DNA from 2 places in the Nonomuraea sp. NPDC049028 genome. Region 1 is predicted to be linked to the other one. Evidence: riboswitches for the same ligand, from Rfam matches in the RefSeq annotation. Region 1 holds a riboswitch; the other holds the start of a gene.

Region 1 (3,391 bases):
CCACCAGCACCTTCATCCGGTCTCCATCCTTAGGAATATTTAAATCTTTCGATGGATAGAGTATCTCGGGATTGGCGCTGGTTGGACAATCCAACGGGTGGCGCCGCCGCCATCACCGAGGCGGTGCCGGTCTGGGCGAGCGCCGCGATTGTCGCTGGAACCGTTCTGGTCGGATCGGACGTAGCCGTATTCGGGTGGGTCGCTGCCGGCCGAGTGGTGCTAGCCCGCGGTGATCTCGGTGGAGGCGAACAGTTCGCCGGTGGAGCGGCGAGTTCGGGGTGGGCGGGCGAAGACCGGGGCGGCCGTGGTGTCGATGCCGACGTTGCCGCGGAATCCTGCCAGGTAGCCGCGGCCTTTGCCCCAGCGGGCCGGGGTGAGCACAAGCGCGGTGACGATGTCTTGCAGCAAGTTCCGCTTGCGGGTGTGGTCGGGATCGTGGTCTTGCCAGGCGGTGGCGAGCAGGTCGGCCTCGTGCTGGGGCAGGCGGGTGCGGTGGTCGTGCCGGGCCGGATCGAGAAGGCTGGTGAGCCGGTCGAAGGCGCGGTAGAAACGCCAGTTGTCGGCCAGGCAGGCGTGCGGATCGTCGGCAGGTGGCCGGTCGGCGTCCAGTCCCAGATGCTCACGGGTAGTCGGGGACAGGCAGAGGCGGCCAGCCGCCAGGCTTCGGCCTCCAAAGCCGGGACGAACTGTTGGTAGCGGGCCAGCGCGGAGACGCTCATCCCGGCCGCGGCGGCCACCACGCCCAAGTCGATCCTCGCGCTCAGCAGCTCGACGATCCACGAGGAGCGCAGCCCGCGCACCGACAAGGCGGGCAGGCCGCCGGTCGGGGTGTGGCGGGCCGTCCAGGAGCTTCAGGCCATGCATCGTCAATGGTGGAACAGTCGAAGGCCGGTACGGGCGAGCGCGATCTGGTGCTCCCGGCAGGCGTCCTGCACCTCCGCGGACCGGATCGAACCACCCGGCTCGGCGATATAGCGGACGCCGTGGCGGGAGGCGTGGTCGACGTTGTCGCGGAAGGGCAGGGCGCCGTCGGAGACGAACGCCACCTCGCCCAGGGCCGCGAGCCACGATGTGCGCTGCTCGTTCGTCAGCTCAGGCATCGGCGAGGAGAGCGCTCCCGACAGGCGCAGCTTCTCCTCTGCGGTTAGGTCACCCTCGATGAAGCGGATCTGCCAGTTGATCCGATCCTGAAGCCGGACGTCCGACCGGAACGCGAGCGCGCGCACCATCGGATGGCGCCGCAGCCACCAGGTATCGACCTTCGCGCCGGCCAAGCGGGTGCAATCCACACGCGATTGCTGACCGGCACCGATACCCAACGTGGCGCCGCCACGCAGATAACACACGGAGTTGGACTGGGTGTAGCGCAGAACAATCAAGCCCAACAGCAGATCCTCGGCCGCGTTGGCCGGTAGCGTCCCGCACACGACGTCGTCCAGAAGCGCGGTCGAGAGCACAACCTCATCGCGCTCCTGGGTCAGCCGCAATCCGAATACCTCCCGCGCCTCCTGCCGCGGCGGGACGTAGGCCGGGTCCGCTTCCATGACCAGGAACCGGCCACCCCTCTTCTGGCTGAGCGCCGCCACGGTGCCCGGAGCGTACCCGGGAGCGATGACGCCGTCGCAGACCAGCCGGGTCAGCAACTCGGCGAGTTCGGCATCGACAGGCTGCGAGACCGCGATGAAGTCGCCGTAGGAGGATTTGGGATCAGCGTCGCGGGCTCGCAGGTAGGCGCTCGTGAGCGCTCCGACAGCGGCGCGGTCGACGCCGTTGAGTTCGGCGGTGACCTCGTCCACGGGCCCGGCAACTGCCGCTCCGGCGGGCGATACGTGCTTGAAGGACGCCGCTGCCGGTCTGTCCAGCGCGTTACTCGCCTCGCTCACCAATTGCCAACTGTTGAGCGCGTCGAGCATGTTGATGTAGGACGGGCTGCTATGCAGCACCCTGACCGGCCAACGGCCAGGACCCACCGGTGTGGCAATAGCCGATCGCTGCTGCGGATTCATTCCGTAGCGCAGGTCCACGTCACGACCTCCTGTGTCAGTTGAACATCACTGACGCAGGCGCCCAGGCGGTCGACGCTCACGCGAGAATGCGGCCGCTCCCCGGTGGTTGTCCACCTTCGCCAGTCGCGGCCATACACAATCCTAATCACACACGTTCGGACCAATTTGAGCCACTAGAGCAAACACGGCCGCGCCACAGTCGGCCATCCGCTCGGCCACACTCGCGTGCATGGCGATAGCGGACAACTCGACCGGGGTGGCGGTGGTGTCGATGCCGATATCGCCGCGGAAGTGGCGGAGGTAGCCCCGGCCTTTGGCCCAGCGCACCGGGGTGAGCACCAGCGCGGTGACGATGTCTTGCAGCAGTTCCCGCTTATGCGAGCGTGCTGGGGTCGTCATCCTCCCAGGCGGTGGCCAGTGTGTCGGCCTGATGATGGGGCAGGCGGGCGCGCCGATCGTGGCGGGCCGGATCCAGCACGGTGGTCAGCCGGTCAAAAGCCGGGTAGAAGCGGCGGGAGGAGGCGAGCACCTGATGGATATCTTTGGGCAGGCCGAGCCGCGTGCGGCGGCGGTCAGACAGAACGCGGCGATCCGTCAGGCCTCGACGAGAGTGGCCTTGCCGGTGTGGTTGATGGACAGCAGCAGGCAGGTCAGCACCGCGGTGATGGGCAATCCGGGCGGGCCGGGCCTCGGGCCGAGTTCGGCGTCGATCAGCGGCAGGACGCCGGAGTCGTCCAGCAAGTGCGGCTGGAGTGATCACTTCGCGGGGCAGAACAGCGATTTGAGGGCATTGGTGATGCGCGACGGCACGGTGCCGCGCTCGGCATCGTCCATGGCCAGGGTGAGGGACACGGCGAACTGCAGGCGGCCGTCGGATGAGGTGAGGGTCGCGGCGGTGAAGCCGGGGGCGCTGCCTCCACCCCCGGCGGCGAACTCGGGATTGCCGGAGCACGCGCCGCCCGCAGGTGGCGACGGCTGGCCGGGCGGCGGATCGGTGATCACTTTAGTCAGGGACGCGGGCAGCAGCTTGCCCTGGCGGAAGGCGCGCTGGAAGACACTCATCTCGCGCGCGGTGGAGATCACGCCGCCGGCGCCGAGCATGGTGGTGGCGTTGATCTTGTCGGCATCGCGCATCGTGCCCGTCTCGTCCGGGGCGTAGCCGTGCCCGTGCGGGCCCTTGATGCCCTCGGCCGCCTTGGTGGGCAGGTAGGTATCGCGCATGCCGAGCGGGGCGAAGAGCCTCCGGTTGAGTTCGGCCGCCAGTGGCCTTCCGGACAGTTTCTCGATGATCATGCCGAGTAGGATGTAGTTGGTGTTGGAGTAGTTGAAGGTCCCGATTTCCACGGGCCGGGCGTTCTTGCGTGAGGCCGCCAGCAGGTCGGTCG
Region 2 (3,391 bases), on a different contig from region 1:
TCTACCTCGCGGAGGACCCCACCGGCAGGCGCGTCGCGCTGAAGATGATGCGGCCCGAGCTGGCCGCCCGTGAGGAGTTCAGGCGCCGGTTCGGCAAGGAAGCCGAGGCCGCCAGGCGGGTCGCCAGATTCTGCACCGCCCCCGTGCTCGACGCCGGGTTCGAGGGCGGGACCGCCTATCTGGTCACCGAATACGTCGAGGGCCCCGACCTGTCCGGCGTGGTCGTCCGGCAGGGGCCGCTGACCGGGTCGAACCTGGAGGCGCTGGCCGTCGGCGTGGCCACCGCGCTGGCCGCGATCCACCAGGCCGGGGTCGTGCACCGCGATCTGAAGCCGTCCAACGTGCTGCTCAGCGCGGTCGGGCCGCGGGTCATCGACTTCGGCATCGCCCAGCTCGCCGACGCCGGGGGAGCGCCCGTCACGATCGCCCAGAGCATGGGGACGCCCGCGTACATGTCGCCCGAGCAGGCCAAGGGCGAGCAGGTGACCTCGGCGAGCGACATCTTCTCGTGGGCCGCCTTGGTGGCGTACGCGGGCATCGGCCGGCCGCCGTTCGGGTCCGGCGGGGTGGCCGAGGTCGTCTACCGGGTGATCAACCACGCGCCGGTGCTCGACGGGCTGGACGAGCGGATCAGGCCGCTGGTCGAGCGGGCGCTGGACAAGGACCCTGTGCGGCGGCCGACCGCGCAGCAACTCCTGGACCGGCTGCTCGGCCGCACCGAGGTGCCGGTCGCCGCCGCCACCAGACTCGTCTCAGACACCTGGACCCCACTCGCCCCCACCCCACCTTCCGCCGCCCCACCTTTCGCCACTCCGTCGTCAGCCACTCCGTCGTCAGCCACCCCATCGTTGGCCAGCCCGTTCTCAGCCAGCCCGTCGTCAGCCACCACGCCCGGTGCCACGCGGCCCGACAGCCGGTTGGCAGGTCCGTCCGCTGGTCCGGCGGAAGGTCCGTCCGCTGGAGTGGTGGCAGGTTCGTCCCCGGGGTCGGTTGGCGGGCCGTCCACCGGAGCGCTGGGAGGCCCGCCCGCTGCGGCGGGTGAAGGGTCGTTCGGCGGGAGGCGGGCTGCCGGGCGGCGCCGTTGGCTGGGCCCGGTCGCCGCCGCCGCGCTCGCGGCCGTCCTCGGCGTGGGCGCCACGCTCGCCGTACTGCGCCCATGGCAGGAGCGCGTCGCCGAGCCGGGCACCCCCGCCGTCACCCGCACGCTCGACGCCCTGGACACCACCTTCCAGGTGCGGATCGACTCCCTCGTGCGGCAGGGCACCACGGCCCGCCTGCAGTGGACGGTCAAGAACGTCGGCAAGAACAACGCACCCCTGTACGACAAATTCGGCGCGAGCACCCTCGACAACACCGTGTCGAAGGTCAGCATCGTTCCTCCTGGCGTGGGCAAGCCGTTGTACCCGGCGAGGAAGGACAACGCCTGTCAGTGCGCCGACGTCCCCACGGCCTCGTTCGGGGGCGGTATGCAGCTTCAGCTCTGGGCGGTCTTCGAGGGCGTGCCCCAGGACGCGGAGCACGTGGACGTCAACCTCGGGCCGCTGGGAACGATCAAGAACGTGGCCCTCTCATCTGCCTGATCACCTGATCCGTGCCCGGTCCCCCCTGCCCGATCCGCTATCGTCTAGAACGTCGCGACTGGCGCGTTAGGTGGGGCGAACCACCAGGGAGCGGAAGGGCAGAAGGCCGTGCGCCTGGGTCTTCGCACATTGTCAACGATGACAGGAGAGTCATGAGTTCTCTCACAAGCGTAGACCCGCAGATCGCCGAGCTCATCAAGGCGGAGGAGCGCCGCCAGGCCGACACCGTCAAGCTCATCGCGTCGGAGAACTACGTGTCCAAGGCCGTTCTGGAGGCCACGGGCACCGTCCTGACCAACAAATACTCCGAGGGTTACCCCGGCAAGCGCTACTACGAGGGCCAGCAGGTCATCGACCAGGTCGAGACCCTGGCCAACGAGCGGGCCAAGGCGCTGTTCGGCGTCAACCACGCCAACGTCCAGCCCTACTCGGGCTCGCCCGCCAACCTGGCCATCTACATGGCCTTCCTGCAGCCGGGCGACACCGTGATGGGCATGGGCCTGCCGTTCGGCGGTCACCTCACGCACGGCTGGTCGGTCTCGGCCACCGGCAAGTGGTTCAACCCGGTCCGCTACGGCGTGCGCCAGGACACCGGCCGCATCGACCTCGACGAGGTCAGGGCGCTGGCGCTGGAGCACCGGCCGAAGCTGATCTTCTGCGGCGGCACGGCCATCCCGCGCACGATCGACTTCGAGGGCTTCGCCTCCATCGCCCGCGAGGTGGGCGCCGTACTCGCCGCCGACATCGCGCACATCGCCGGCCTCGTCGCGGGCGGCGCGCACCCGTCGCCGGTGGGCCACGCCGACGTGATCTCCACGACCACGCACAAGACGCTGCGCGGCCCGCGCGGCGCCATGCTCATGGCCACCACCGACGAGCACGCGACCGCGCTCAACAAGGCCGTCTTCCCCGGTCTGCAGGGTGGCCCGCACAACCACACCACCGCCGCCATCGCCGTGGCCCTGCACGAGGCGTCCACCGACGACTTCAAGGCATACGCGCACCAGGTGGTGACCAACGCGAAGGCGCTGGCCGAGGAGCTGTCGAGCCGCGGCTTCGACCTGGTCTCGGGCGGCACCGACAACCACCTCATCCTGCTCGACCTCACGCCCAAGGGCATCGGCGGCAAGCCGGCCGCCCAGGCGCTCGACCGCGCGGGCCTGGAGACCAACTACAACACGGTCCCCTTCGACACCCGCAAGCCGTTCGACCCGAGCGGCATCCGCATCGGCACCCCCTCTGTCACCTCCCGGGGGATGGGGCCGGAGGAGATGCGGCAGATCGGCGCGTGGATGGACGAGGTCGTCACCGCCCTGGCCAAGGGCGACGCCGAGCACGTCATCAGCCGGGTGCACCACGAGGTGAGTGAGCTGACCGCGCAGTTCCCCGCGCCTGGTCTCTCCTGATTTCCGTTTCGGCACAGCCGCCCGCCATACGTGGCTGTAGGTCTCCAGGAAAACGGCCGCTGAGCCCCGCACAGGGCTCGGCGCCGTTACGTGCGTGTCGTTGACCGGTGGCGCGGTTCGGTGGGCCGGAGGCGTCCCTCCCGGATGGTGGCCACCGGGAGGATGCGCTGGGTGGGCTCGCGGTGGGTTCCGCGAGAATCCACATAGACCCGCTCCGTCTCCCCGGTCAGCCGGAACTCCGTGGTCTCTGCGGTCGACCGGGGCGCCGTGGCCTCTCCGACCAGCCGGAATACCGTGGCGTGCCTTATCGTGCCGTCGTTCGCCAGCCATTCCGAGTCTGGCGAGTCCATGCGCAGGACGCGGCGGGGTGCGTCCGTCACCGCCGTGATCGCGTTCTCCAGCGGC

The links. Region 1 has a riboswitch for ZMP and ZTP ahead of ACGFJ2_RS35645 (phosphoribosylaminoimidazolecarboxamide formyltransferase). Riboswitches for the same ligand answer to the same signal wherever they lie in the genome.
Region 2: it holds a riboswitch for ZMP and ZTP, as region 1 does, so the genes downstream of both, glyA (serine hydroxymethyltransferase) here and ACGFJ2_RS35645 (phosphoribosylaminoimidazolecarboxamide formyltransferase) in region 1, are expected to answer to the same signal.

What each region holds. Positions count from the first base shown of each region.
Region 1 is NZ_JBICTR010000009.1:434,829-438,219, reverse strand. Features, by position in the region: gene ACGFJ2_RS35655 (2-dehydropantoate 2-reductase N-terminal domain-containing protein) at 1-16, opposite strand, end outside; gene ACGFJ2_RS35650 (hypothetical protein) at 220-864, opposite strand; gene ACGFJ2_RS35645 (phosphoribosylaminoimidazolecarboxamide formyltransferase) at 867-2,024, opposite strand; ZMP/ZTP riboswitch at 2,059-2,143, opposite strand; gene ACGFJ2_RS35640 (hypothetical protein) at 2,148-2,405, opposite strand; gene ACGFJ2_RS35635 (hypothetical protein) at 2,380-2,535, opposite strand; gene ACGFJ2_RS35630 (hypothetical protein) at 2,601-2,747, opposite strand; gene ACGFJ2_RS35625 (serine hydrolase domain-containing protein) at 2,763-3,391, opposite strand, start outside.
Region 2 is NZ_JBICTR010000001.1:259,186-262,576, forward strand. Features, by position in the region: gene ACGFJ2_RS01195 (serine/threonine-protein kinase) at 1-1,580, shown strand, start outside; ZMP/ZTP riboswitch at 1,626-1,707, shown strand; gene glyA (serine hydroxymethyltransferase) at 1,733-2,986, shown strand; gene ACGFJ2_RS01205 (hypothetical protein) at 3,073-3,391, opposite strand, start outside.